Regions from separate parts of the Polaromonas sp. P1_F1 genome, predicted to be linked through region 2. Evidence: riboswitches for the same ligand, from Rfam matches in the RefSeq annotation. Region 2 holds a riboswitch; the other holds the start of a gene.
The links. A riboswitch is a leader RNA that binds a small molecule or an ion and turns the genes downstream of it on or off. The one in region 2 is predicted to bind glycine.
Positions count from the first base shown of each region.

Region 1: it holds a riboswitch for glycine, as region 2 does, so the genes downstream of both, AC1DZE_RS06040 (D-amino acid dehydrogenase) here and gcvT (glycine cleavage system aminomethyltransferase GcvT) in region 2, are expected to answer to the same signal.

Region 1 covers NZ_JBFUBJ010000001.1:1,240,399-1,254,664, reverse strand. Annotated here, with positions in the region: gene phnD (phosphate/phosphite/phosphonate ABC transporter substrate-binding protein) at 1-239, opposite strand, end outside; gene AC1DZE_RS06055 (DinB family protein) at 537-1,052, opposite strand; gene AC1DZE_RS06050 (DUF1737 domain-containing protein) at 1,052-1,258, opposite strand; gene AC1DZE_RS06045 (OmpW/AlkL family protein) at 1,532-2,131, shown strand; gene AC1DZE_RS06040 (D-amino acid dehydrogenase) at 2,197-3,510, opposite strand; glycine riboswitch at 3,746-3,834, opposite strand; gene AC1DZE_RS06035 (GrpB family protein) at 3,937-4,479, opposite strand; gene AC1DZE_RS06030 (thioredoxin domain-containing protein) at 4,677-5,159, opposite strand; gene AC1DZE_RS06025 (alpha/beta fold hydrolase) at 5,156-5,890, opposite strand; gene AC1DZE_RS06020 (CaiB/BaiF CoA transferase family protein) at 5,921-7,153, opposite strand; gene AC1DZE_RS06015 (hypothetical protein) at 7,440-7,796, shown strand; partial or broken gene AC1DZE_RS06010 (IS21 family transposase) at 7,896-8,153, shown strand; gene cynS (cyanase) at 8,326-8,769, opposite strand; gene AC1DZE_RS06000 (ABC transporter ATP-binding protein) at 8,816-9,619, opposite strand; gene ntrB (nitrate ABC transporter permease) at 9,774-10,637, opposite strand; gene AC1DZE_RS05990 (CmpA/NrtA family ABC transporter substrate-binding protein) at 10,634-12,001, opposite strand; gene AC1DZE_RS05985 (CBS domain-containing protein) at 12,317-12,736, opposite strand; gene AC1DZE_RS05980 (response regulator transcription factor) at 12,888-13,547, opposite strand; gene AC1DZE_RS05975 (sensor histidine kinase) at 13,544-14,266, opposite strand, start outside.
Region 2 covers NZ_JBFUBJ010000002.1:2,059-16,324, reverse strand. Annotated here, with positions in the region: gene epsF (chain length determinant protein EpsF) at 1-330, opposite strand, end outside; gene epsE (polysaccharide export protein EpsE) at 334-1,353, opposite strand; gene epsL (XrtB/PEP-CTERM-associated polysaccharide biosynthesis outer membrane protein EpsL) at 1,325-2,464, opposite strand; gene AC1DZE_RS06225 (undecaprenyl-phosphate glucose phosphotransferase) at 2,545-3,972, opposite strand; gene epsA (XrtB/PEP-CTERM-associated transcriptional regulator EpsA) at 3,965-4,753, opposite strand; gene AC1DZE_RS06215 (acyltransferase family protein) at 5,129-6,142, shown strand; gene denD (D-erythronate dehydrogenase) at 6,451-7,476, shown strand; gene AC1DZE_RS06205 (TRAP transporter substrate-binding protein) at 7,569-8,540, shown strand; gene AC1DZE_RS06200 (TRAP transporter small permease) at 8,652-9,146, shown strand; gene AC1DZE_RS06195 (TRAP transporter large permease) at 9,271-10,548, shown strand; gene AC1DZE_RS06190 (hypothetical protein) at 10,621-11,190, shown strand; glycine riboswitch at 11,218-11,333, shown strand; glycine riboswitch at 11,355-11,458, shown strand; gene gcvT (glycine cleavage system aminomethyltransferase GcvT) at 11,514-12,674, shown strand; gene gcvH (glycine cleavage system protein GcvH) at 12,729-13,094, shown strand; gene gcvP (aminomethyl-transferring glycine dehydrogenase) at 13,153-14,266, shown strand, end outside.

The DNA.
Region 1 (14,266 bases), on a different contig from region 2:
CAGCGTGACAGGTGGCTGAAGTAGTCGCCCCACAAGGCCATGGTTTCGCTCTTGCCATAGGTCTTGGGCATGGCCACGACCATTTTTTCGCGTGGGCCGGAATATTTTTCGGGCGCGGGGGTAGCAGCCGCAGCTTTCGCCTTGCGTGCAGGCTTTGCCTCGTCGGTCTGGGCTGTTGCTGAACCCAGGGCGCAAGCGGCGCTGGCCAATATTGCGGCATGGCGCAGATAAAACTTCATCTTGATCACTCCAGTTGTCTATGAAACCGATACGCAGGAATGCCGGTTTGTGTGCCCTTGGCCGCACAAACCGCGTTCCCAGCCCAATCAGTGTGCATGACGGTGCATCAAAACGAACTTTTTGTTACATTCGAATGAATACCTTCGTGACATAAATCAGCGTATCTGCTTCAGAGGCTGTTGTTTTTTCATTGAAAAGATGGCGCTGGCAACCTGTAAGCGCCTGGGCGGCGGCGAATACTGCGCCTCAGGATACGCGCGTGCTGTGCGGCGGGGGGGGGGGGGGCGGCGGACGCCTCAAGCGGCGAGCGAGGCGTCGATTTTCCCGAGCAGCCATTGCAGCCCGGCCAGGTGCTGCTGGTCGTGGCTGCACAGGTAATGCACCAGGCTGCGCAACGTGAGTGCGCCGTAACCTTCGAATTCCGCCGTACGGCCAAGTTGCCCGGGCGTGATGCCCGACAGCATGGCCATCGTCCGGGTGCGCGCTGCCCGAAACGCCGCGATGGCCTCTTGCGCATCAGCGGCCGCGTAGTCGCGTTGCTTTTCCAGCACGTAGCCGTCCAGTGATTCCAGCACGGGGCTGGCCTCTGACAAGGTGCGCTGAAACCGCACGTGATAGCCGTCAATCTCGATGTCCCTGATGTGGCAGATCTGCGCGAGGGCCGTGAAGTTTTCGCTCGGAATGCCTTCCCACGACGGCGGCGTCCAGCGCTTGTGGCTTTCAGGAATCGCGTCGTAGAACTGCTCCAGCTGGCGCGGAAAATCCGCCATGGCCTGGAGCGTTGCGGGGTTCAGGGGCAGCGCAGGGCTCATCAGCCGGCCTTGCGCAGCGAAGGCCACAGCACCGCCTGCGCCACGATCACGTTCTCGCCATTGAAGGTCGCCGCCGGCGAGCCGTAAAGCTCGTAACCCATGGCAAGCACCTCACTCACCCGGCGGCAAAAGCTCGCGTCATCCGGGCCGGTAAGGAGCCTGTAGGTGGGAAGACCGTCGGGGGGCGTGGTGGCGGGTGATGTCATGGCGGCAAGCGGCTGATGAACGGAGGGCGATATTACCGTGTCCGTGCAGATGCTGCAGGTGTTGTTGGTCGTGACCGCGGAGGTAGTGCGCGCCGACACGCAGGATCCGGGCGCCCGCCAGCCACCGAAGGCGCTACCCCTATTTGAGCTGCCGCAAGGTTTGCGCTGATTGCGTTGACGGCTGGGCCGCATTTGCGCCAGATCAAGCCGCCCAACGGGCCGTACGGCTCCAATCAATGACGGGAATGTTCCCGTCTCTTCTGTTACTTACCCATGAAAAAGCAAATCATTGCCGCCGCTGCCCTCTGCACCCTTTTGTCGGGTGCCGCTTTTGCCCAAACCGCTGAAGGCCCCTGGCTGGTCCGAGCGCGCGCCGTCCACCTGGACAGCGCCAACGGTGACAGCACCGGCCTCGGGCTGGCCATCAACAACAAGTGGATGCCGGAGTTCGACATCAGCTATTTCCTCAACCCCAACTTCGCAGTCGAGCTGGTGCTGACGGTTCCGCAAAAGCACACGCTGTCGTCCCGCGGCACCGCCATCGGCAGCTTCAAGCACCTGCCGCCCACGCTGATGGCGCAATACCACTTCGACTCGCTGGGTGCGGGCGCCTTCAAGCCCTATGTCGGCGCGGGCGTCAACTACACCCGCTTCAGTGCGGTCAGCCTGCCGGCTGGCGTGGACATCAAACGCAGCAGCTGGGGCCCGGCGTTGCAGGTCGGTGTGGACATTCCCCTCGGCAAGCAGCTGTCCCTGAACTTCGACCTGAAGAAGGTCTACATCCGCACCGACGTGTCTGCGGGTGGCGCCAATATCGGCACGTTCAAGGCCGACCCGGTGTTGTTGGGTGTGGGGCTTGGCTGGCGGTTTTGAGCAGAAAAGGGTGAGACGCCCAAACTTGCGCGTCTCTTCTCGCGGGCGCTTGCGGCGGCGCGGGTTCAGGCCTTCGCCATCCCCGGCAATGCCATCACACGCCCCGGCGCCGGCATGCCGGTAAACGCAAAGTCGACTTCCGGCACGCGCCCGCTCACGATGTCCGCAATCGCCGCGCCCGAGCCGCAGGCATGCGTCCAGCCCAGCGTGCCGTGGCCCGTGTTGAGGAAGACATTGGAGGCCTTGCTTTTGCCGATGTAAGGCACATTGCTCGGCGTGGCCGGCCGCAGGCCCGTCCAGAACTGCGCGCCCTCGCCATCCGTCATCTCGGGAAAGAGCTGCTTCACACGGCGCACGATGGCGTTGCAGCGCACCAGGTTCAGCTCGGTGTTGTAGCCGTTGAGCTCGGCCGTGCCGGCAATGCGCAAGCGGTTGCCAAAACGCGAGAACACCAGCTTGTACTCGTCATCCGTCAGGCTCACCTGGTACGACGCCGCCTCGTTGATCACGGGCAAGGTGACCGAGTAACCCTTGGCCGGGTAGATGCGCAGGCTTTGCCCCAGCACCTTGGCCCACTGCGCGCTGAAGGCGCCCAGGCACATCACATACGCGTCGGCTTTCAGCATCTCGACCTTGCCACCGGCCTCGCCGCTGCCCATCGCCACCTGCACGCCGTTCAGCCGCCCCTGCGCGGCGTCCAGGCCCAGCACCGTCGTGTTGTACAAAAATTTCACACCCGCCTGCTCGCAGCGCATAGCCAGCGCGGCGGTAAACGCGCGGGCGTCGCCTGACTCATCGCTGGGCGTCATGCTGCCGCCCACGATGCTGCCGCGGCATTGCGCCAGCGCGGGCTCAATCGCCACACACTCGTCGGCCGTCTTCATGTTGAGTTCGCAGCCGTGCTCGCGCATGATGCGCGCGGGCTCCTGCGCCGCGTCGTACTCGGCCTGGCTGGTGTAGAAGTGCAGGATGCCTTTGGTCTGCGCGTTGTACAGCAGGCCCAGCTCGGCGCGCAGTTTTTGCAGCGCGCCACGGCTGTACATGCCCAGGTTCACGATCTGCTTGATGTTTTGTGCCGTGCGCGCCGGCGTGCAGTTGCGCAAAAACTCCAGCCCCCACAGCCACTGGTTCACATCGGCGCGCAACCTGAAGAGCAGCGGTGCGTCTTCACGCGCCAGCCATTGCAATACTTTCAGCGGCGCACCCGGGTTGGCCCAGGGCTCCGCGTGGCTCACGGATATTTGCCCGCCATTGGCAAAGCTGGTTTCCATCGCGGCCGCGTTGCGGCGCTCCACCACCGTCACCTCATGGCCGCGTTGCGCCAAATACCAGGCCGTGGTGATACCCGTGACACCAGCCCCCAAAACCATGACTTTCATGGCGATTCCTTTTCATTCAAGCAGAACATTGCAGTTGCGCAAGTGCTGCGGTACCTTGGGGTTGCTTGAATCAAAAAAGAAACGTGGCAACCGCCAAGCCATCACATGCTTGCGGCCGCTTCCACTGTCCTTGTTACCTGAGAGATTCAGCCGGTGCTTTTATGTCGATGACAAGCTTCGGCTTTGCTCCTTCGGTGCGCTGCACCTTGCGTGCGGCGTCTCTCCAGACGGCTGTGTGTTCCGGGCAGTACGGGACCTGAGCGATTATGGAAGTTTGCGCCTTCGGTGGCTGCCTTTGGGGCAGCGCTCTCCTGCTTGAACGGGTTTGAATTTACCACCGAAGCCTGTTTTGCCAAGCGTGAATAGGGCGTTCAGTACAGGTCTAGCGGGTTGATTCAGCGGCTTAATAGTAGGAAGCAGGGAGGCTCAGCCTTCGCTGGCCGCCTGCACAAACGCGGCTTTGGCATCGGTATAAGCCTCGCGGTCACCCGGGTGCCGTGCCGCCAGTTCCGCCTTGAGCGCGGCATAGCGCGCCGCCAGCGCAGGGTCCGAACGCAGGGCGTCGCGAAAACGCAGGCGCTGCGCCCACACCTCGCCGCCGTGCACCACCAGATGCAAGTGATGCGTGCGCCGCCCGCGCGCCCAGCGCATGAACCACTTACGGTCGGTCAGCGAGGCGTTGAATTCAGCGGAGGTCGTGTAACCGTTGGCGCACAGCGGCGCCGAAAGCGCCTCGGCCGCCGCCATGGATTCCACACCGGCCAGCATGTCGATCACCGGTTTGGCCGCCAGGCCGGGCACGGCTGTGCTGCCGATGTGCTGGATGTCGATCAGGCGGGCCGGCAGCTGAGGGGAGAGCGCAAGCAGGCGGTCCCGCTCAGCCACAAACTGCAGGGGCCAGGCCGGGTTATAGGCCTGCAAGACCACTTCTTCATAGATAGCGGCGAGCAGCGATTCCTCGTCAGTCATGCGGGTGACGGCTGGCAGATGGTTGTGCGGGGGCGAAAAACGCTGCGCGGCACGCCAGAATCGTTTGTGGGGCCATTTTTAGGGCGTTTTTGAGCATGAAAAAGGCCTTCAGCCCAATAAGAACGGGCGCGAGCAGCTACCAAAACAATAGCAAGCAGAAAACCCCACGCCTGCGAATTTGGCGGCCCGCATTTCATTCACCTGAGCGCCAGCACAGCTTTGCGCGCCTGTGCCAGCCGCTCTTCCAGGTAGGCGCCGTAAAAGTCGGTAGATGCCAGGCCGACCAGCCGTTCCGCCAGGTCTTGCCCGGCCGGGCCCAGAAACAGCACTGTGGGGGTGAAGCCGGCCTTCCATGCCGCAACCTGGGCGGCGGCTGTCGTCACCTGGCCGTCAAAGCCGGTCAACGGTGTCGTGCGGTCGCTGATGTTGAGCTGCCAGGCGTGCAGGTTGCCATCGCGTTGCCCTGGCAGCAGGTAGTTGCGCCGCACCAGCTCGCAGAATGGGCAGCCGGGCAGGCTGACCAACAGCACGAGTGGTTCATTTTTGGCGAAGGCGATTCCAGCGGCCGCCGGCAAAGATGCAGGCACAGGCAAGGCCGTGTCTTTGGCCAGCGCGAGCTGGGGCACGACCAGCCCGGCTGCCAGCATGGCTGTGAACTGGCGGCGGCCCATCGGGCTCATTCAGCGCTTTCCAGCAAAATCTTTGTCAGCGCAGCGGGCTCGCTGATCATGGGGTCATGGCCGGTTTTGATTTCCACCACGCGCGAATTCGGCAGCCACGCGCCGTCCCAGAATTTCGGGTCTTTCACGCGCAGCCGGCTGGGTTCGATGGTGGCTAGGGCGGGCTGCGTGCAGTTGACGAAAGTGCGCGGCACGGCGGCTACGCGCTGCATGTCAAAGTGCAGCGGTGCCTGGTAGGTGTTGCCGGGGTGCGGCGTCTGTCGGCGCTTGACCCATTCGCGGTCGGCATCGTGCAGGCCGAACACCTCCGGGTCGGGCGCCGGAAAGCTGAAGCTGGGTGAAGCCTGCGCCGCCGCCATGCGCTGCTGCTGCGTGGCGCTGGCCTGTGTGCTGCTCCAGCTCTCGCCGGGTTTGGGCACCACCGCATCCACATACACCAGATGCTTGATGCGGTCGGGCATGCGGTCAGTGACAGCCGTGCCGATCATGCCGGCATAGGAATGCACCGCGAGCGTCACCTCATGCAGCTCTTCCGCCTCGATCAGGTTGATCACGTCGTTGATGTGCGTGTCGAGGTTGATCGTGGGTGAAAGCAAATGGGCGCGCTCGCCCAGGCCGGTCAGTGTCGGCGTGAACACCTTGTGGTGGTCCAGCTGCAGCGCCTGCGCCACGCGCCGCCAGCACCAGCCGCCATGCCACGCGCCGTGGACCAGAACGAAATTGTGTTTCATTGCGTCACCTCCTTGTTAAAGGTTGCTGCATCAAATGATCTTGCCACTCTTCAGTTCAGATAGCTGGGCGTCCGAATAGTTCAGCACACTGCGCAGCACCTCTTCGGTATGCTGGCCCAGCAGTGGCGGCGGCAGGTCGGTGCGCACCGGCGTCGCGCTCATGCGGATAGGGCTGGAGACCAGCTTCAAATCATCCTTCACCGGATGCTTCCACTCGGTCACCATCTTGCGCGCCTCGATCTGCGGGTCTGCAAACACCTCTGCCAGGCTGTTGATGGCGCCGCAAGGCACTTTTGCCGCCTCCAGCGCACCCAGCCAGTCGGCCTTGCTGCGCGTTTTCATCACCGCTTCCAGAATCGGCACCAGTTGGCCGCGGTTCTGCACGCGGTCGCGGTTCTTCGCAAAAAGCGGGTTGGTCGCCAGCTCCGGAATGTTGGCCACGGCGCAAAACTTCGCATACTGCGAGTCATTGCCCACCGCCAGAATCAAATGGTCCTTGGTTCCGTCTGCGGCCGGTGCCACTTCAAACACCTGGTAAGGCACGATGTTCTGATGCGCATTGCCCGCCCGGCCCGGCGCCTTGCCGCTGACTAAATAGTTGGCGCCCAGATTGGCCAACATGGCCACTTGCGTGTCCAGCAGCGCCATGTCGACCTGCTGGCCCTCGCCGGTTTTCTCGGCATGGCGCAGCGCGGCCAGTATCGCCACCGTCGCATACATGCCCGTCATCAAGTCCGCCACCGCCACACCCACCTTCTGCGGCCCGCCCCCCAGGTCGTCGCGCTCGCCGGTCACACTCATCAGCCCGCCCATGCCCTGGATCGCGTAGTCATACCCCGCACGGTCGGCATAAGGCCCGTTCTGGCCAAAGCCCGTGACTGAGCAATACACGAGGCGCGGATTGATGGCTTTGAGCGACGCATAGTCCAGCCCATAGCGCGCCATGTCGCCCACCTTGAAGTTCTCGACAAACACGTCGCAATGCGCGGCCAGCTCACGCACCAGCGCCTGGCCCGCAGGCTGCGCGATGTCACAGGTGACAGAGCGCTTGTTGCGGTTCGTGCCCAGGTAATACGCCGCCTCGGTATCCGCGCCCTGCGAATCCTTCAAAAACGGGGGGCCCCAGGTGCGCGTGTCGTCGCCCGTGCCGGGGCGTTCAATCTTGATGACATCGGCGCCCAGGTCGGCCAGGGTCTGGGTACACCAGGGGCCTGCGAGTACGCGGGAGAGGTCTAGGATGCGGATGCCGGATAGGGAGTTCATGTGTGGCATTTTGCCTTTACATCGGAGCGATGGGCGATGTAGGCGCGCCCAGATCGTCGGCGACTTTGTCGAATTCAATCTCCCTGCGTGCTTTTTTCTAGTGGGGTTGATGTAATCTGCTGTTTCTCACGAAGAATTTCAGAAACCCAAGGCCATGCTATTCCGCGGTTTTGTTGGACATATCAAAGTTAGAACGCAGAATAGGCCTTCATGAAATGCGTTTCAACCCGTCATCACAACGGACTGCCTGAGGTAGCCGCTGAATCTCAACGTTAGGCGACACCCAATGAGGACACTCAGCTTCGATGCAAGCTTCCTTTGCAACTCGAAATTGCGGCAGGAGAAGATCGTGGAGACTGACCGACCGCTGATAGATCGTTACTGGGACGATACGGAGTCCAATAAGGAGCGCTTGACCAAATACGGCCAATGGGTGGTTAACGAAGACAAGAGCGTGATATTGAGGGCTATGGGAGGCGGCTCATTTGAAATCCCCGAGATGTATGACCTTGTCTACAAGGAAACCAAAGTCCATCTGGAGTGCGGCGGAGGTGGTGATCGCGCCAAGATATCCGTAAATAAGCCTGATGGTAGTTGCGACATAACGATCTTCGTAAGCCACATTCGGATTCCACCTTGTTGAATTCCGTCGAAATCTGACCCACTTAGCGCAGTAATTTCCATCCAAAACTGACCCACGTAGGCACTACCCTGCTTGTTTTAAAAGCAGGGGAAATTAGGAGTGATAGACGTGGCGACATTGAATGTCATCAGGCGATGGGCATTGCGGGATCAGATGTCCATCCGCGAGATCTCAAGGCGTACAGGCCTGGCTCGCAACACAGTGAAGAAGCACCTGCGATCGGAAGAGAGCGAGCCTAGCTACCAAAGGCGGGCAACCCCTAGCAAGCTCGATCCCTACGCCGAGAAGCTGGCCACCTGGCTAGTGATCGAGGCAACAAAATCGCGGAAACAGCGGCGCACTTTGAGGCAGATCCACACAAGGAGAAGATAAAGAACTTATCCACATCGTGAGCACGTTCTGCTCACAAAGAGTGTGGGTCAATATTCGATGGAAAACTCGGGTCAGACTTCAGTGCAATTCAACAGGCCATTGGCACGAAGTAGGTCGTAGCGACAACGATCCGGCCTCTCCGCAGCGCTAGCTGATATCAATACGTTTTGTACGGCAAGAACTTCCCAGACAACACCACATTCACCCGGTCACCCTTGGGATCCGGCTGGCGGACGATGTCCATGCTGAAGTCGATCGCGCTCATGATGCCGTCGCCGAATTCTTCGTGGATCAACTCCTTGATCGTGGTGCCGTAGACGCTGACGATTTCGTACCAGCGGTAGATCAGTGGGTCGGTGGGGATGGGTGTGGGCAGTGAGCCTTTGTAGGGAACGACCTGCAGCCACTTTTGTTCTTCGGCCGTGAGGCCAAAAATCTTGCCGATGACTTTGGCTTGCTTGGCGTCAAAGGTCATCTGGCCCAGGCAGCCGGCAGTGACCCATTCCTTGCTGAGGCCCACCTTCTTGGCGACGGACTCCCAGGTGAGGCCTTTGCTGACTTTGACGGTAATAATTTTTTCGGTGATGTCATTGCGGTTCATGGTTTGCTCCTGTATGTGAGATGGGTGAAGTGAAAAGCGGGAATAGTCAATGCGCCCTGGCGCGGGTGACGAGGAAATCGACGATGTGGTTGCGCAGGTCGTAGTAACCGGGCAGGTGATGCAGGCCGGCGCGGGTACGCTCGCGGGGCAGCGGGTTGATGACTTCTTCTGCGATGCGGCCCGGTGCGTAGACACCATCGTTGTCGGTGCCGTTGCTCATCAGCAGGATGCGGTCGGCCAGCAGGATGGCTTCGTCCACGTCGTGGGTGATCATGAAGACGGTTTGCTGCGTCTCGCGCACGATGGCCATGAGTTCGTCCTGGATGGTGCCGCGCGTCAGCGCGTCGAGTGCGCCGAAGGGTTCGTCGAGCAGCAGCATCTTGGGCTGGATGGCAAAGGCGCGTGCGATGCCTACGCGTTGCTTCATGCCGCCTGAGAGCTGCGACGTTTTTTTGTCGATGGCGGGTGTCAGGCCCACCATGGCAACGAACTTTTCCACATGCGCATTGACTTGTGCCGAAGTCCAATCGGCCCAGCGTGACACCACCGCAAACGCGATGTTCTTGCGCACGGTGAGCCAGGGCATGAGTGCATGGCTCTGGAACACCACGCCGCGCTCCAGGCTGGGGCCGCCTATCTCGCGGTTTTCCATGAAGATATGGCCGGCGGTGGCGCTGTCCAGCCCGGCCAGCACATTAAGGATGGTGGTCTTGCCGCAGCCCGAGTGGCCGATGATGCAGACGAACTCGCCTTTGCTGATGCTGAAAGACACGTCGGCAAACACCGGCCGTGCGGGCAGGGTGGTGCTGAAGTCTTTGCTCAGCCCTTCGATCTTGAGAAATCCCTGCATGCTGTGTTCCTTCTTTGGAGGGCGCCCCTCAAAAAGCCCTCCTGGCGTTGTTGCGTCGCCTTGCCGTGCTGTAGCACTGTCTGCGGCGACGCGCCTAGCCAGGACCGCTTCGCTGGGCTTTGTGAGCGGCTCTAGTGCGGCTCCTGCTATGGAATCACTCCACATAAGTGACCACTTTTTGGAGTTGCGCAAAAGCCAGGTCCAGCAGCATGCCGACGATGCCGATGACCAGGATGGCGAAGATCACGTTGGTGAGTGAGAGATTGTTCCACTCGTTCCAGACGAAGTAGCCGATGCCGGTGCCGCCCACCAGCATCTCGGCTGCCACAATCACCAGCCAGGCAATGCCCATGGAGATGCGCATGCCGGTCAGGATGGTGGGCGCAGCCGCCGGCAGGATCACCTGGAAGGCCTTACGCAGGGGACTCACTTCCAGCGTGCTGGCCACGTTGAGCCATTCGCGCTTGACCGAGGCCACGCCGAAGGCGGTGTTGATCAGCATGGGCCAGACCGAGCAGATAAAGATCACAAAGATGCCCGAGATCGATGAGTCCTTGATGGTGTAGAGCGCCAGCGGCATCCACGCCAGCGGCGAGATGGGTTTGAGCACCTGGATGAAAGGGTCAAACGCGCGGCGCAGCAGCGGCGACATGCCGATCACAAAACCCAGCGGCACGGCGACCGCACACGCCAACAGAAAGCCCAGGCCCACGCGTGCCAGCGAATGGCCGAGCTGGATCAGGATGCCCTTGTCGTTGGGGCCGTTGTCATACAGCGGGTTGGACACCTGCTTCCAGATCGCTGTGCCCATCTGGCCCAGCGTGGGGAAGCCGGTGGTCTTGGTACTGCCCGGGTCTTTGCCCATCATCTTCTGGTATTCGATCTGCTCGGCGCTCAGGCCCGCCGTGCTGGCTGCCGGCGTACCAGATGCGGGCAACGTGGCCACGTACCAGATGCCCAGAAAGGCGAAAAAGATAAGCAGCGAGACCAGGCCCGCCTTGAGGTTCAGCGACTTCATGCGAGCTTGTTGATGGCAAAGCTCTTCACGTAGTCATCGGGCTTGGCCGGGTCAAACTCCTTGCCCATCACCTTGAATTTTTTGTAAGCCCCTTCAGGCGGCTTGAAGCCGGCCAGTGCCATCTGCTTTTTGGCATCCGTCAGCATGAAAACTTTCTCAGCGATCTGTTTGTAATTGACTTCGCCCTTTACATAGCCCCAGCGTTTCATCTGCGTGAGCATCCACACCGCCATGCTCTGCCAGGGCACAGGGTCGAAGTTGGCGCGGTCCGGCACGTTGCGGATGTTGCCCAGGCCGTCGGCGAACTTGCCCGTCAGCACCTGCTGCAGCACGGCCTCAGGCTGGTTCAGGTACTGCGTGGGCGCGATCACCTTGGCGATCAGGTCGCGGTCTTTGGGCTGGCTGGCCATGAAGGATGCGCCCAGCACGGCGCGGTACAGCGCAGCAAAGGTGTTGGGGTTCTTCTGGATGAACTCGTCGCTGACGCCAAAAGCGCAGCAGGGGTGGCCATCCCAGATTTCCTTGGAGAGGATGTGGATGAAACCGACCTCGTCGTACACCGCGCGCTGATTGAAAGGATCAGGGCCGAGGAAGCCGTCGATATTGCCGGCGCGCAGGTTTGCCACCATCTCGGGCGGTGGCACTACGCGCAGTTGTACATCGGTGTCGGGGTTCAGGCCGTTCTCCGCGAGGTAGTAGCGCAACAGGAAGTTGTGCATGCTGTACTCGAACGGAATCGCGAACTTGAACCCTTTCCAGTTCTTCGGGTCGCGGTTGTTCTTGTGCTTCACATGCAGCGTGATGGCCTGGCCGTTGGTGTTCTGGATGCTGGCCACGTTCATGTTGACCTGGTTGGAACCAAGGCCCATGGTCATTGCCAGCGGCATGGGTGACAGGAAGTGGGAGGCGTCATGCTCCTTGTTGATCATCTTGTCGCGTATCAGCGCCCAGCCGGCGGTCTTGTTGAGCTGCACGTTAAGGCCTTCCTTTTTGTAAAAGCCCAGCGGGTCGGCCATGATGAGCGGGCTGGCGCAGGTGATGGCGATGAAGCCGATCTTCAGATCCTTCTTTTCCAGGGGCACGCGGTCTTGCGCCATGGCCTCCAGCGCACCGAGCGGTAGCACCGAGGCAATCGCAGCGCGCGCCGTGTTGGCGCCCACCGCACGCAGGAAGTTGCGGCGCACGCTGTCAACCGGGAACAGCGCCTTCACCAGGCTGGCTTCCATAAAGCTGTGTGAGAGCGCTTGCGGGCTGGCGGCAGACGCATCGGCGGCCTGGTGATCGGCCGCGCTGTGGTCCCTGCCGCAGCTGCATTTGAGCATCAGGGGCTGGTCGGCGTCGTAGGGAGAAAAGAGGTCAGACATGGCGCACACCTTTCTTTGGAAGATGCGGCTGTCTTGCAAGCAGCGGGCCAATTTGGGCCCATTGGGGCGAAAGCGCGGCAGGTGCCGCATTTCGCTGTGGATGCCATGACAGGGTGTAGGGCGTCCACTACAAAAACCGGCCCGCAAGCAGCAACAACAGTGCCGCCATGCTGGTTTTGGCTGCGCAGGCCTGCACGCAGGCCGATACGTCAGCTGATTCTTTCAGCCTCGACGACATCGCGCAGGCTCAAGGTGGCGCGGAAGCTTTGTCACGCACCAAATTCGCGCAGGGCGCGGGGCTTACCCGCGGTGCGGTCAGGCCGGAGACGAGATGTCGGCCAGTGACTGGCCCACATCCTCTTCGTCCTGTCCCTTGACCGCGATATCGCCGATGGAAATGATGCCGGCCAGGCGTTGCGAGCCGTCCAGCACCGGGAGACGGCGAATCTGGCGGGACGCCATGTCTGCAAGGACCGTGTCGAGGTCGTCAGTTTCACGTGCGGTATGGATGTCGGTGCTCATCACGGTAGACAGCGGCGTGCCGCCGTTCAGGCCCTCCGCGACGGCGCGCAGCACGATGTCGCGGTCGGTCACCATGCCGAGCAGCTTGTCGCCCTCGCACACAGGGATCACGCCCACGTCGAGCTCACGCATGGCTTTCGCGGCGTCTGCCACGGTATTGCCGGGGGCCATGGTTCGCACGTTGCGGGTCATCACGTCGGTGACGGTCGTCATAAAAATACTCCTTGGATGGGTGGGCTTGGGTCCGGGCTGGGCGGTATCAGAACGACACCGCCGTCTGCAGCCAGCATGCCCTGCGCGTGCGTGTTTTTGCCGGTCATGGGCACCCGAGCGGCCGTAGGACAAGGCCGTTGACGTGTTGCTGTCAGCTGTCGGCAGGCGCCCTGCCATGGCGCTCGGCGTACAGGGCCAGTTCCACGTCGTTTTTGGCGCCGGTTTTTTCCAGGATGCGCAAGCGGTAGGTGCTCACGGTGTTGGACGCCAGGCCCAGTTGCGTGCCGATCTCACCCACGGACTTGCCGGCCGTGAGCAGGCGGAACACCTGGTGTTCACGGTGCGACAGGGCTTCGGCGCCGCTGCGTCCCCCGCTTCCGCCGACGGCGCTGGCCAGCGCTTCGGCCGTGGCGGCTGAAACGTACAGGCCACCGGCCGCCACCTTGCGCACCGCGGCAATCATGTCATCGGGGTTGGCGCTTTTATTCAGGTAGCCCGCCGCACCCAGCTTGATACAGCGCACGGCGTACTGCTTCTCAGGGTAGGTGCTAAGCATCAGCACCGGCAGGCGAGGCCAGTTTTTCTTGAGCGCCTGCAGCACATCCAGGCCATCGCGCTCGGGCAGGGCAATGTCCAGCAGCACGGCGCTCAGGCCTTTGTCTCCACCCAAAGCGTCGACGCGCTGCAGGATGTCGGGGCCGGTCTCCGCTTCGGCCACCACTTCAATTTCGGGCGCATCGGCCAGCACCTGCTTCAGGCCTTCACGCACGATGCGGTGGTCGTCGCCGATCAGGATTTTGAGGGTGCTCATAACTGGATCCGAAGGTGAAAGGCAGAGCCGTGGCCGACCCGGCTGGTGATCTCCAGGCTGCCGCCCAGGTGGCGCGCGCGCTCCCGCATGCCCATCACGCCGTAGGCATTGGCTGCTTCAAAGGCGGCGGCTTCGGCGCCGCGTCCGTTGTCCTGCACGGCGATGCTGATGTCACTGGCCGTGGCGTGTATGGTGATGGCCACGCGGCTGGCTTCAGCATGCCGTCCTACATTGCTGAGCATTTCCTGGAAGATACGAAAGATGGCAATCGCCGAGGGCTCGGGCAGGGGTGCGGCGTCGGCCACCTCCATTTGCCAGTCCAGCGCCAGTTCGGCCGACTGCACGAATTCATGCGCCTGCCAGTCCAGCGCTGCCCACAGGCCCTGGTGGTCCAGGATGCTGGGGCGCAGGTCGGTGATGATGCGGCCCACGTTGTCGACCGCGCTTTCAATCAGCCGCCCCATGTTCTGGCATTTGCTGCGCATGGTGTCGCGCATGACCTGCGCGTCACCGGGTTCACGCTGCTGCTGTTCGCCCAGGCGTTTGTCGAGCCAGCCCACGTCCATCTTCAGCGCCACCAGCAGGCTGCCCAGCTCGTCATGTACCTCGCGCGCGATGCGCGTGCGTTCTTCCTCGCGCACAGTGTGGGTGTAGGCGGTGAGCTCGCGCAGGTGCTGCAGGGCCTCAGACAGCGCCTGCGTGCGTTCGCTGACGCGCTG
Region 2 (14,266 bases):
CCCGCGTCCATCGGTGGCCTCAAGCCAACGGGCTTTGGTGCGCGGATCTTCATCCAGCTTGAGCATTTTCACCACGCGCTGGGCCACACGGTCACCGCCGATGATGTCCACCTGTGTCGCCATGTAGCTGGGTGCGACCAGGCCGGGCAAGGCCGCGCCGCCGGCAACCGGATCAGGTGAACGCACGTCAACCAGTACGGCGGCCTGGGCGGTGTACTTGCGGGGAAGCGCGAGGCTAACGGCCAGCGCGGCCAATATGGCCACCAGCATGACGAGCACAACAACCCGATAACGGGCCCGCAGGATCAGCAGGAATTGATGGAGTGTCATGATTTAAAAGAGGCTTTCACGAACATAGATCACATCCTCGGCGCGAACGGGGTCGGTGAGCCGGGGGGTTGTTTCCACGACCTTCCCCGCCGCGTCGCGGCGATGCAGGCGCAGCCGGTTTTCACTGCCGCGCACCGTGGGTCCGCCGCCCTGGGCAAGCGCCTGCATCACGGTCATGCCCCGCTCGATGCGGTACGGTCCGGGGCGCTGTGCCTCGCCGTAGATATAAAACATCGGCGCCTTGTTGACATACAGCGTGTCTCCGCCCGCCAGCACAATGTCTTCATCTGATTTCTCGTTCAGAAAGAGTGCCGGAATATCAATCACTTTCCGAAACGGCTTACCCTCACGCTGGCCGGTCAGGATCAGTACATCGTCACCCGTAGGGGTCACACCGCCGGCAGCAGCCAGCATGTCGCTGACACGGGTGTTGAATGTTTCCAGGGGGAAACGGCCCGGGCGGCTTACCTGCCCCAGCACGGCGACCTGATTGCCCCGTACCTGCCGCAGGACGATGTTGACCTGCGGTACCTTAACGAAACCGCCGGTGCGCAAGGCATCTGCAATTTTCTTCTCGGCCTCTCCAATCGTCAGGCCACCCAGCTGAACGCTGCCAATCAGGGGATAGCTGATCACGCCGCTTTCAGATACCCGTGCGTCGACCGAGAGATCCGGACTCTGGTACACCTGCACGCCAATGGAATCGCCGGCGCCCAGGCGATAGTCCTGGTTGGTCGGCACAGCCGCAGCACCGGCAGCAGCCGGTGCAACGGGCGCAACCGGAGCTGTCACTGCAGCAGACTGACTTGATGCGGCCGGCTGGGCGAACGCGGGAACCGTCATCGCCAGAAGCAAGGCCAATAAGACCGGAGGAAAGTTACGAATCATGAATTTCATCTTGTTGTCGCCTTTTCGGAAAGCAAAATGTCTGTAAAGGACGCCGCAGGCTGGGGCCACGCCGGCGCCTGAAAGCGGGGTTGGTTGAAGGATTCCATCAAAAGCTCGCTTGTGCTGAAAGACCAAAGGCATTGCTGGTGTAGTCAAAACCCGGCTCAGTGGATTTGCGCCTGTCGCGCTGCACTGAAGCTATCAATTTGAGGGCACGCAGCGCCTGCCACTCAAGTGCCAGGGAAACCAGATTGCTGGTGTCGTGGCGGTCCGTTGCGGCAAAGCCCGGCAAAGGCCCCCGGAAGTCGCGTGCGCCGTGGTCATAGCGCAGGTGAACGGCCGTCTTCTCGCTGGGCTTCCAGGTCGGCGCGATAAAGAAGCGATAGCCTTCGTAATAGCTGGCTGTAGAAGTCTGATAGCTGCCCAGTTCCCGCACCAGGCCTCCGGCAAGGCTTGTCTTTGCCGTGATGTTCCAGGTCGCATCAAGCTGGCCGGTAAAACCCGAAAAATCCCGCGCAGCCAATCCATCGTGCTCGCGGTCGAGGTGGGACAAGCGCGCCCGCAGGGTGGTTTTTCCGGTCGGCGCCCAGTCCAGCCGAACCTCATGCTCAGTATCCGTAAAGCTCCCCGCAAACGTTGGCGACGGCACCCGGCCCGGATAGTCACCGTTGCCCCGCTTATAGCGATAAGCCATGGAAGTGTTCGAGGGGAAGACATAGCGTACGCCGCCCTCGGCTCCCCGAATTCGTGAGTCGCCTTCAAAGGTGAAGGGCTGGCTGCTGGTGCTGGTGCGTTCGAAAAGTCCGCCAACCAGCCGCCACGCACCATCGAGCTCGTATTCCGCATCAAACACGGTCGAGCGGTTGGTCCGGCGATTGAGTTGACCTGAGTTCTGGACGTCGGCCGTGTTGTCGACAAATTCCCGCCGGTCGGAGGTCAGGTTGCCATGCAAGGCCGGCGTAAAACTCCAGCGCCAGGCGGCGGCGTAATTCACCGCGGTGAAATCAAGATTGGAAAAGCGGCTGTAATGATGGTCTTCGACCCCAGCGTCGAGCTCAAATCTCTGAAGCCCGAAAGGCTTGTTTATCTTAAAACCTGCTGTCGTCACCGAAACTGTGTCCGCGCGGTCCGTGGTTCCTATCAATGCCTGGGCATTCGCTGTATCGGACAACCGGAAGACATTGCTGTCGTGCGTGACGGATTGCCCGGCCTTGAACTGAAGGGTGTCAAGCTCATCGGCATGCACCGCCAACGGAAACAGGCTCAGCAACAAGAGCGGAATGGGAAGGAGGTCGCGGTGAGGCATCAGCTGTCCTTTTTTTGCTTTTAGTAAGCCGCACTGTCCTTGAAGACCAGGCGGATCGTTTTCAGAATGATGAAAAAATCGAGCTGCAGCGACCAGTTGCGCAGGTAATCCAGGTCGCAATCGATACGCGACTGCATCTTGTCGAGCGTGTCGGTTTCGCCGCGCTGCCCATTCACCTGAGCCCAGCCGGTAATGCCGGGCCTGACCTTGTGGCGAACCATGTAGCCCTTGATGAGAGAGCGATACATCTCGTTGTGTGCCACGGCGTGCGGTCGCGGGCCGACGATGCTCATGCGCCCTTGCAATACGTTGATGAATTGCGGTAATTCGTCGAGCGAGGTTTTGCGCAGAAAAGCGCCCAGGCGGGTGATCCGCATGTCATTCTTGCGAGCCTGTTGAATCGTGCCACCGTCCTCGGTAACAGCCATGGACCGGAACTTGTAGACCAGAATCTGCTCACCGTCCAAGCCATAGCGCCGCTGCTTGAAAATGACAGGCCCCGGAGAGTCAAGCTTGACCATGATCCCGATCACCAGCATGACCGGAAAAATCAGCAACAGGATCAGCAGTGACAGCGCGATGTCGCTGGCCCGCTTCAGTACGCCGCTGACACCCCGGAACGGCGTATCGCAGACAGATATCACCGTGACCCCGCAGACCGAATCGCTGCGGCCCTGTATCAGGTCGGTAATGAACATGTCGGGGACAAAATAAATCGACGCTGTGGTGTCCTTCAGGCCATCAAGCACCTGCAGGATGCGCGGCCGCGATGCCATGGGCAAGGACAGATAAATAAACTGGATACGGTGCTGCTTGACGTAAGCCGGAAGGTCGTCAATTTTTCCCACCAGTTGGTAGTCATCCTGTGACTCCCTGCGGTCTTCCCCGCGGTCGTCGAAAAAACCCTTCAAATCAATGCCCGAATACGCCGAACCTGTGATGTGCCGGGCCAGAGAAACGCCCTGCTCGTTCATACCGACGATGACAGCACCCCGAACCGCCCCCTGCAATTTCAGCAACTGCGGAGCGGCAGCACGCAGAGCCACATGCGCACCCGCCTGGGCAACCGGCGCGACCCATAGCCAGTTAACCAGTACCGTCATGGAAAATTTATAGAAATATTCGGTGGCAAAACCCGTCAGCAGCAACAAGCCGGCAATCCATATCCAGTGAAATGCAATCTTTGAGAACACCTTCCACACGGGCAAACGCAATTGGGAGGTACCGGGAAACGTCAGCGAAAACACGATGACCGACAAAATTAGATAGGCAGGACGCACCGACCCTTCAAAGAACAAAGCCAGTCCCCAGAGCGAGAACACCAGAACCAGAGGGTCCAGCGCGGCCTCCACTGCGGTGAAAAGATGACTTCGACCCAACCCCATGGAGCGGGGTTCGCGCCGGTTAAGCCATGCCGAGGCTGAATTGAGCGGATTGACATCATCCATGCAAGCTCACCCGCGTAATCCTGGAGACAGCCTGGGCCCGGTTAAATACGTTGAGCTTCTGGAATATGCGCTGCATGTGATTCTTCACCGTATAGCCACTGATGTTGAGGATGGTTCCGATCTCGGCATTGGTTTTGCCCATGGCGACCCAGGCCATGATTTGCGTTTCACGTTCGCTCAGGCCGGACGCGTCGTCGGCTCCGTTGCGTACCGTAACGGCGGCTTGCGGGTGCTGCTGTGGCAACAGCGCCATCTGCCGCAGCGCGTTATCAATGGCAGGCATCAGCATCCTCATGGCCTTCAGCCCAGACTCCCTGGGAATCTCATCTGCACGGAAAAACGCATACAGACAGTCCTGGTGCGCCCTTTCGTCATGCATCGCGTGAACGAGCACCGAGCGCATACCCGCCAGGGTACGGGTGAAGGAGCCCGGCAAGCTCGCATTGCCCAGCAAATATTCGAACTGGCTGAAATTGAGGAGGCAGGGCTGCCCGCCGGCCGCCACCCAGTGGTCATGAAGCCGGCCAAGCAAAAAGGGCACGCCGTCTGTACCGGCTGCATAAGAACGTACGCCAGGCAATTCAGAAAGAATGTCGTGCTGGATAGCACCTTCCTGAAAGTCGCCCCAGCCCACCATCAGGATGTCATGTGGAAGGGAATACTGGACGTCACCGCGCAACCATTCGAGCAGGTCGGCGTGCCGGGTGATGGCCGTAGCCTGCGTTATCAGCGCCGTATAGTGCGCAGGATCTTCGCTGAAAAGCGGAGCGTGAGATTTCATGCCTTGATATCACTTCCTGTGTTTTGTTCTGCCCCCTGCCTGCGTGTGCAGGCGTGGCAGAAGGGACCCACTGAGAATCGTCTAGCTTGGTATAAGTCGCAATACCAAAGACGGCACAGTTGATGTAGGAACAAGACGACTCAGTGTAGGGTGGCAGGCATGCAATTGAGATGTCAGACCCCGCGCGTATTGGTTGCAACTACGTAACAGCTGTGCGCTTGATGGCAGTTGCTTCGCAAAACGATACGGCTTGCAACAGTTTGCTTTCTTTTGGCGCACGGCCGTGGCTGCTATTGACTACGCTGCGCACATAATTTGTGCACGCAGTTGCAGCGAGCAAAACAGCAAAGAAACAAGAAGAGGAACGCAAGGCTGATGACCGGTAAGAAAATGAAGCGCAGCATGGAAGTGGATACGGTAAGAGGCATCGCCTGCATCTTGCTGGTTCTGTTTCATGTGGTAGGGGATACGCCCTCAGTGGGCCTGAAGGTTCCGGAGGGGCACTGGTTGCAGATGTTCAATGAAGGGCTGGCCTATATCCGCATGCCGCTCTTCTCTTTCATCTCAGGCTATGTGTATGCATTTCGCCCCTATGAAGGCAATGCTGCTGAATTCATTAAAGGCAAGGTCCGGCGGCTGCTGCTCCCCCTGATTACGGTGGGAACTATTTTTGCCGTCGTGCAGGCCTTCACGCCAGGCGCCAACTCATCGGTCAACCAGTGGTGGCTGTTGCACATTGAGCCCGTGGGGCACTTCTGGTTTCTTGAAGCGCTTTTTATTGTCTTCCTGGTTGTTCTGCTGCTGGAACACCTCAACGCACTTTCTACTGCGACCGGATTTGCAGTGGCCTGGGCGCTCAGCACGGTGCTGTTTGACTACTTCAGCCCACCCAACTATTTCGCCGCCCGCGGCGCTGTTTACCTTCTGCCTTTTTTCCTGGCCGGGCTTGCCTGCAAACGATTTGACATCGGGACGCCAACGGCCCGGCTTGTGGCGGCGGCCGTATTTATTTGCGCCGCTACCGGGGCCATGCTTTTTCCGCAATTTTCCGAGCAGGGAAGTTCTGTGGCCGCACTGGCGCTCGGCGTCTCAAGCGCCTTTCTTCTTTTGCGGAGTGGCTGGAGTTTCGCGCCCCTGGCCTACATTGGATCCTTCTCATTTGCGATTTACCTGCTGCATGTTTTTTTTACGGCAGCGAGCCGTATCGCCTTCAGGAAATTGGGTATCACGGACACCTATGTCCTGATGACGCTGGGACTCGCCGCCGGGATTGCTGGCCCCGTCGTATCCGCGCTGCTTATCAGCCGGCACGCAGGCCTGAATCTGTGGCTGCTGGGAACTGTGCCGGGCAAGCCGAAAACCAATCCGAAGCCCGTGGTAGCAGCCTGAAGGATCGGGGCTCGAGCCAGCGGCCCATTTCATTCGGGCGCCAAGCCGCTCATCACTGGCGGCGTCCTGGCGCCCCAATCAGTGACTCTGCCGCCGCGGCGAATCCTGAACGGCTCGAACGTCGGAGCAGAAACCGTGCCGCCGGAGTTGCACGATACTTTTCTCCGAGCCTCTTCCAAATCAGCACCATCTGGCGGCTGCATGGAACGACTCCTCTTTCGAACTAAACTGCCTCACGTACCGCAGGCAATCGGACCGGCGCGGGCATGCCGGCGAGTAACCAACAAAAAGATAGAGACAACATACCCATGAATATCGTCATCACCGGCGGCGCCGGATTTCTCGGGGCCAGGCTGGCCCGGCAACTTCTGGACGCGGGGCAATTGGCTCTTGCGGGCAGCGCACCGCAAACCATCCGGACGGTGACACTGGTTGACAGGGTGGCGCCGCCGGCCGCGCTGGCCGCGGACAACCGCATTCGAACCATCACCGGCGATCTGAGCCGGCTGCTGGAAGACGGTCATCCGCAAGCACTCGTGGTGACAGAAAAAGACACGCTGATATTCCATCTGGCGGCGGCAGTCAGCGGTGAATGCGAAGCGGATTTCGACCTTGGCATGCGCAGCAATGTCGATGCTACGCGTGCGCTGCTGCAGGCGTGCCGTGCCCTGAATACATCGCCCACCGTCGTATTCGCCAGTTCGCTTGCAGTGTTTGGCAATTCACCCGAGCAACCACTCCCGGCGGTCATCGATGACAGAACGCTGCCCACACCGCAGAACAGCTACGGCATCCAGAAATTTATCGGTGAACAACTGGTGGCTGATTACGCGCGCAAGGGCTTCATACGCGGGCGCAATGTGCGTCTGATGACGGTGAGCGTGCGGCCCGGAAAACCCAACGGTGCGGCATCGAGCTTTCTCAGCGGCATTATTCGGGAACCCCTTGCGGGAACGAGGGCACAGTGCCCTGTTCCTCCCGAAACGGCCGTGGCTCTTGCGTCGCCCGGACGTACGGTGGAGGGATTGATTCGTGCTTCAGAGGCTACCGACACCGAATGGGGCGCCCGCACAGCCGTCAACCTGCCGGCCCTCAAGACAACGGTCGGCGAAATGGCGCAGGCGTTGGCCCGGGTGGCCGGCAAAGATGCGGCGGGACTGATCGACTGGGTGTACGACCCTGTCATCGCAAGAATCGTGGGCAACTGGCCCGCCGATATCGACGCAGCACGCGCGCGGTCGCTGGGCCTGCTGCCTGACAGTGATTTTGAAAGCATCATCGCGGCGTACTTAAGCGAAAACCCGCGCACGACCGCAGATGCATCGCGGCAATAATGCGTGTGCTTATGGTCGGAAAATCCTGATGCAGAACCGGCCCCAGTCGTCCACAAAATTCCCGGCCCGATCACTCAACGGAGACAAACAACATGAAGCTTTCAAAACTGATTATCGGTATGACGCTCGCAGCGGGATTCATGGCGTCTGCAAATGCACAGACCACCATGAAAATCAGCATTTCCACGGCCCAGAATTCGCATCAGGGCATTGCCATCGACACTTTTGCCAAAGAAGTCGAGAAACGCACAGCAGGCCGCTACAAAGTCCAGACCTTCTACAACGGGGCCCTGGGCGGCGAACGCGAATCCATCGAGGCCGTGCAGCTGGGCACCCAGGAGCTGGCCTTCTCCTCCACCGGCCCCGTACCCAATTTTGTCCCCGAGACCAAGATCCTCGACGTTCCCTTCCTGTTCCGGGACAAGGCGCACGCGCGCGCCGTGCTGGACGGCCCCATCGGCCAGAATCTCCTGACCAAATTCGATGCCAAGGGCTTCAAGGCGCTGGCCTGGGCCGAAAACGGTTTTCGGCACATGACCAACAGCAAGCGGGACGTGAAAGTTCCGGAGGACCTGAAGGGACTGAAGATGCGCACCATGGAAAATCCGGTGCATATCGCTGCGTACAAAGGCCTGGGCATCATCACCACGCCCATGGCTTTTCCCGAAGTATTCACGGCGCTGCAGCAAGGCACGGTCGACGGCCAGGAAAATCCCCTGTCTGTGATCATGTCCGCCAAGTTCGACCAGGTGCAAAAGCACCTTTCACTGACCGGCCACGTTTACTCACCTTGCATTTTCTTGATGAACAAAGCGGCCTTCGACAAGCTCAGCGCTGCCGACAAGACAGCCTTCGTTGATGCCGCCAAGGAAGCGACCAAGGCGAACCGGGCCCGCGTGGACCAGGACGATGCCAACGGTGTAGCCGAGCTGCGCAGCAAAGGCATGACCGTGATCGAAAACGTCGACAAGGCGAAGTTCGTGGCAACGCTGGCGCCGGTCAACGCTGAATTTGAAAAGCAGTTCGGCAAAGCCAACATCGACGCGATCAGGAACTACAAGTAAACCGTACCGCAACTATTTTGCTACTTTTTTTGTAGCCGCTTACGCCCGCCACCATTGGTCTGCGGGCGTTTTCATTGCAATTCTCAATTCTCCTCATGTATCGGCGCATCCATGAAACAAGCTTTTCTCCAACTTGAACGGTGGACCACCGGCTTCTCCATGCTGGTGGCCTGCGTGATGCTGGTCATCGCATCGGGGCTCGGTGTGTTCCAGATCCTGACGCGTTTTGTCTTCGAGCAGCCTGCAGAGTGGAGTGAAATTCTGATCCGCCTCAGCCTGATCTGGATGGTCTTTATGGGAATTCCCATGGCTTTCCGCCAGGGCGCCATGGTCAGCGTGGATGTGCTCTACCGCTGGAGCCCACCCCGCATCCGGCGGGTGCTGGACTGGCTGGTCTGCATCGCCGCTCTGGCCCTCGTCGCAGTCATCGTCTGGTGGGGCTGGGACTATTCCCTTCGCGGGCGTGTGCAGTCCATGGCCGGCCTTGAATCCATTTCCATGTTCTGGGGTTATGTGGCCATGCCGATCGGCGGCATGTTCTGCGTGATCGGCATCATCGGCAACCTGGTTGACCCACAGCGCAATGAACTGGAGACAGCGCAATGAGGACACGAGCAGGCTTGCACCTTATTCAAGCAGGGGCCGCGGAACCGGCTTTGCCGGGCCGCAGGCGCAGCGGCCCCCTCGGGGGGCAGCGCATTACACGAAGTGAAAAGCGTGGGGGCCAGGTATGACCGCCGTGATGATCTCGACCATGGTGCTGTGCTTTGCACTCACCGTTTCCGTGGCCGTTTCCATCGGCCTGGCGTCCATCTTCGGTATCCAGGCGTCCAACGCCAACATGCTGATTTCAGTCAAGGAGATGTTCTCCTCGATCAACAAGTTTCCGCTGGCCGCCATTCCCTTCTTCATCCTGGCCGGCAACCTGATGGAAACCGGCGGCATCTCGCGCCGGCTGGTCGAATTCGCCAAAAGCATTGTGGGAGGCGTGCAAGGCGGTCTGCCCATGACCTGCGTGCTGACTTGCATGATTTTTGCGGCAGTGTCCGGCTCCTCTGTGGCCACCACTTTCGCCATAGGCGCCATCCTGATACCGGCACTCATCAAGCACGGCTACCCTACCGCTTACGCTGCGGCCCTGCAGGCCACCAGCGCAGAACTGGGGGTGATTATTCCGCCGTCCATCCCCATGATTCTTTATGGCGTGAGCGCCGAGGTCTCGATCGGCGAACTCTTCATTGCCGGCTTCGGCCCGGGGCTTTTAATCGGCGGCGCATTGATGCTGTTCGTGCACCTGTACTGCCGCTGGAAGGGCTGGGGCAAACAGGACGGTGACGGCCGCCTGAGCTTTGGTAAGGCGACCTGGCGGGCGGGCTGGGCATTGCTGATGCCGGTGATTATTCTGGGCGGGATTTATGGCGGAATTTTCACGCCGACCGAAGCCTCTGCCGTGGCGGTGTTTTATGCGCTGGTCGTGGGCATCGTGATCTACCGCGAGATCAAGCTGGCCGACCTGTACGTCATCCTGCGCAAATCGGTGCTCTCCAGTGCCGTGATCATGTTCATCATCGCCAATGCCGGGTTGTTCGCCTTCCTGATCACCCGGGCCGGCGTGCCGGACGCCATAGGCCACTGGCTGGAAGCCGTGCTGCAGTCGCCCGCCCTCTTCCTGTTGGGCGTCAACGCGGCGCTATTCATCATCGGCATGTTCATTGAAACCAGCGCAGCCATCATCGTGCTGGCGCCCATCCTGGCGCCAGTGGCAGTGCATTTCGGCATTGACCCGGTGCACTTCGGGCTGGTGATGGTGGTCAACCTTGCGCTGGGCATGATCACGCCGCCATTCGGCGTGAACCTGTTTGCAGCCTGCACCGTCGCCAGGATATCGCTGGACCGCATCGTGACGCACCTGATCCCCTTTGTGCTCGTCATCCTGGCTTGCCTGATGGTGGTCACTTACGTCCCGCAGCTGTCGCTGGCTCTGCGGGATCTCGTCTACGCAAAATAGCTTTTCGGACAGGATTCACGAGGCTGTCATTTTCAGCAGCCATGCTCGGGGTTTCATTTCAGGATGAAATCCATGCAGCTTCACAAAACCGACCGTGCCCGTGCCGAGCTCAAGCCCGGCGTGAGAACGCTAGGCCAGCGCGAGCGCACCCTGCTGCTGATGGCCGACGGCAGCAAGTCGGCCCAGGACTTCCGCCCGCTGTTTGAGGGCGACGGCGAAGCCATTGCCCTGCGCCTTTTGCGCGACGGCTTTCTGGAAGCCCATCCCGGCAAGACGTCCGCGCCGGCAAAAAACCCTGCGCCTGCACCCGCCCAAACACTCACGCCGGCGCAGTTACAGAACTTTCCCAGCCCCGAAACCACCCAGGCCATTCAGGTCTCTGCCGATCAATTTGAAGGCAAGCGCTCGCTTGCCACAACCCGGATGTTCCTGTTCGACATCTGCGAACGCATGTTCGCCCGGCGCAACCCGGAGATGGCCGAGCGCTTTCGCGAAGCGCTGCGCAATGCCAAAGACCGCGAGACCATGCTCAGCGCCTCGCGCGAAATGATCGAGGAAATCGAAAAAATCGCGGGCCACGAGCGCGCCGACTCCATCAGCGAGCGCATCGCCATGCTGCTGCCGCAGCACCAGGCCGCCTGATCGAGCCGACAGCGGCTTCCGTTACACTCAGCGGTGTCAGGAGAGAGTTTTCCTCGCGAAAACCGCCGAAGGCGCACGAGCACCCGGGGGGCACCCCCCTTGAGTAGCACTGAACGCTCAGGCAAAAGGACTGGCAACCGCCCTGCGGCGCACCACGCGGCAAGGCGTTCCCTACTGGAGAGAGGCCGCCTTTCACGGGCAGCCCACCGAAGGAGCAAGCCTGCATCGCCGGGTGAATCTCTCAGGTAAAGTGGACAGCAGGGGCAGCCCATGGATTGAGAACAAGTTCTTGCCATGACCGTGTTTGCCCCCTGGAGAATGCCTTGTCCGATTCGTCCACCTCTTCCGCCGCCCCCGAAACCTTGTTGAAAACGCCCCTGCATGACCTGCATGTGGAGCTTGGCGCGCGCATGGTGCCTTTCGCGGGCTATTCGATGCCAGTGCAGTACCCCGCGGGCCTGATGGCGGAACACCACCACACACGCCAGGCTGCCGGCCTTTTTGACGTGTCCCACATGGGCCAGCTACGCCTGGTGGGTGCTGATGCCGCAGTCGCGCTGGAATCCCTGATACCCGTTGATGTGATCGACCTGCCCGCCGGCAAGCAGCGCTACGGCCTGCTGTTGAACGACGACGGCGGCATCATCGACGACCTGATGTTCTTCAACCGTGACTATGCGAACGGCGGCGACCTGTTTGTCATCGTCAACGGTGCGTGCAAGGCGGGCGACATCGCGCACATCCAGGCCAAAATCGGTTCGCGCTGCGAAGTCATCCCCATGCCCGAGATGGCTCTGATGGCACTGCAGGGCCCGCAGGCCGTCACGGCCTTGCAGCGACTGGCGCCAGGCGTCGAAAAGCTGGTGTTCATGACCGGCGGGCGCTTCACCGTGGCCGGCTGCGACTGCTTCATCACCCGCAGCGGCTACACCGGTGAAGATGGCTTTGAAGTCTCGGTGCCTGCTTCGCAAGCTGACGCACTCGCACGCGCGCTGCTCGCGCAACCTGAAGTCAAACCCATCGGCCTGGGCGCGCGCAATTCGCTGCGGCTGGAAGCGGGCCTGTGCCTCTATGGCAACGACATTGACACCACCACCACGCCGGTGGAGGCCAACCTCAACTGGGCCATGCAAAAGATCCGCCGCACGGGTGGCGCACGTGCCGGCGGCTTTCCGGGTGCGGACAAAATCCTGGCCCAACTGGCAGACCCCGCCCTACTCACCCGCAAGCGTATCGGCCTGGTGGCGCTGGAGCGCGTTCCTGTACGCGACCACACCGAACTGCAAAGCACCGACGGCATGGCTATCGGCGAAGTCACCAGCGGTTTGTTGGGCCCCACCATCAACCAGCCCGTCGCCATGGGTTACATCAAACCTGAGTTCGCTGCGCTAGGCACACGCGTGAACGCCATCGTGCGCGGCAAGCCGGTGCCCATGGAAGTGGTCGCCATGCCTTTCGTTCCCGCCCGCTACTACCGCGGTTAAGCACCAGATCAAGCTCCCCGTTTTATTCACCCCACTCAACCCCTGGAGAACCTCATGACCGTCAAATACACCGAAGACCACGAATGGGTCAAGATTGAAGGCAACGTCGCCACCGTCGGCATCACCGTGCATGCGCAGGATGCGCTGGGCGATGTGGTGTTTGTGGACCTGCCGGCTGTCGGCACCACCTTCGCCCAGAAAGAAACCGCCGGTGTTGTCGAATCCGTCAAGGCCGCGGCCGACGTGTATATGCCCTTGAGTGGCGAAGTCACCGAAATCAACGAAGCCCTAAGAGACGACCCGTCTCTCGCTAACAGCGACCCGATGGGCGCCGGCTGGTTTTTCAAAGTCAAGCTGTCCGACCCAACGCAGCTTGACGCGCTGATGGACGAAACCCGCTACACCGCTTTCGCTGCCTGATTTTCTGACCGATTCTTTTTTCTGACTCCTGGCTGCCAAGCCTGACACGGGACCCGACATGTTGATGCAAACCGCCAAGCCCCTGGGCGACCTTGAAAACCCCGCCGAATTCATCGCCCGCCACATCGGCATCGATGACGCCGACGAAGTACACATGCTCAGCATCGTGGGCTCGGCTTCGCGCCGCGCGCTGGTGGAAGGCATCGTTCCGCGCTCGATTGCGCGCAGCACGGCCATGGCGATCCCCGCGCCTGTCACAGAGGCTGCCGCGCTCAAGCAGCTCAAGGCCATCGCGGCCAAGAACCAGGTGTTCAAGAATTTCATCGGCCAGGGCTACTACGGCACCTACACGCCAGGCGTGATCCTGCGCAACATCCTCGAGAACCCCGCCTGGTACACGGCTTACACGCCTTACCAGGCCGAGATCTCGCAGGGCCGCATGGAAGCGCTGATCAACTTCCAGACCATGGTCTGCGACCTGACCGGCATGCCGATCGCCAACGCCTCCATGCTCGACGAAGCCACCGCCGCCGCCGAAGCCATGACGCTGGCCAAGCGCAGTGTAAAAAGCAAAAGCAATGTCTTCATCGTGGCGGGCGACTGCCATCCGCAGACGATTGAAGTGATTCAAACCCGCGCCAAACCGCTGGGCATCGAAATCAAGGTCAGCACGGCCGCCGTCACGGTGCCGCAGCTGATGGCCGAAGGCAATTACTTCGGCGTGCTGGCGCAATACCCCGCCACCACAGGCAGCATCCATGACCTGCGCCCGCTGGCCGGCCAGGCGCATGTCGACGGCGCGGCCCTGTGCGTCGCAGCCGATCTGCTGGCGCTCACGCTGCTGGCCCCGCCCGGTGAATGGGATGCCGACATTGTGCTCGGCAACACCCAGCGCTTCGGCATGCCCATGGGCAACGGCGGGCCGCACGCGGCTTACCTCGCCTGCCGCGATGAATTCAAGCGCTCGCTGCCCGGCCGCCTGGTCGGCGTCACAGTCGACAGCCACGGCAACCCGACCTACCGCCTCGCACTGCAAACACGCGAGCAGCACATCCGCCGCGAGAAAGCCACCTCCAACATCTGCACTGCGCAGGTGCTGCCGGCGGTGATCGCCAGCATGTACGCGGTCTACCACGGCCCGCAAGGCCTCAAGCGCATCGCCGAGCGCGTGG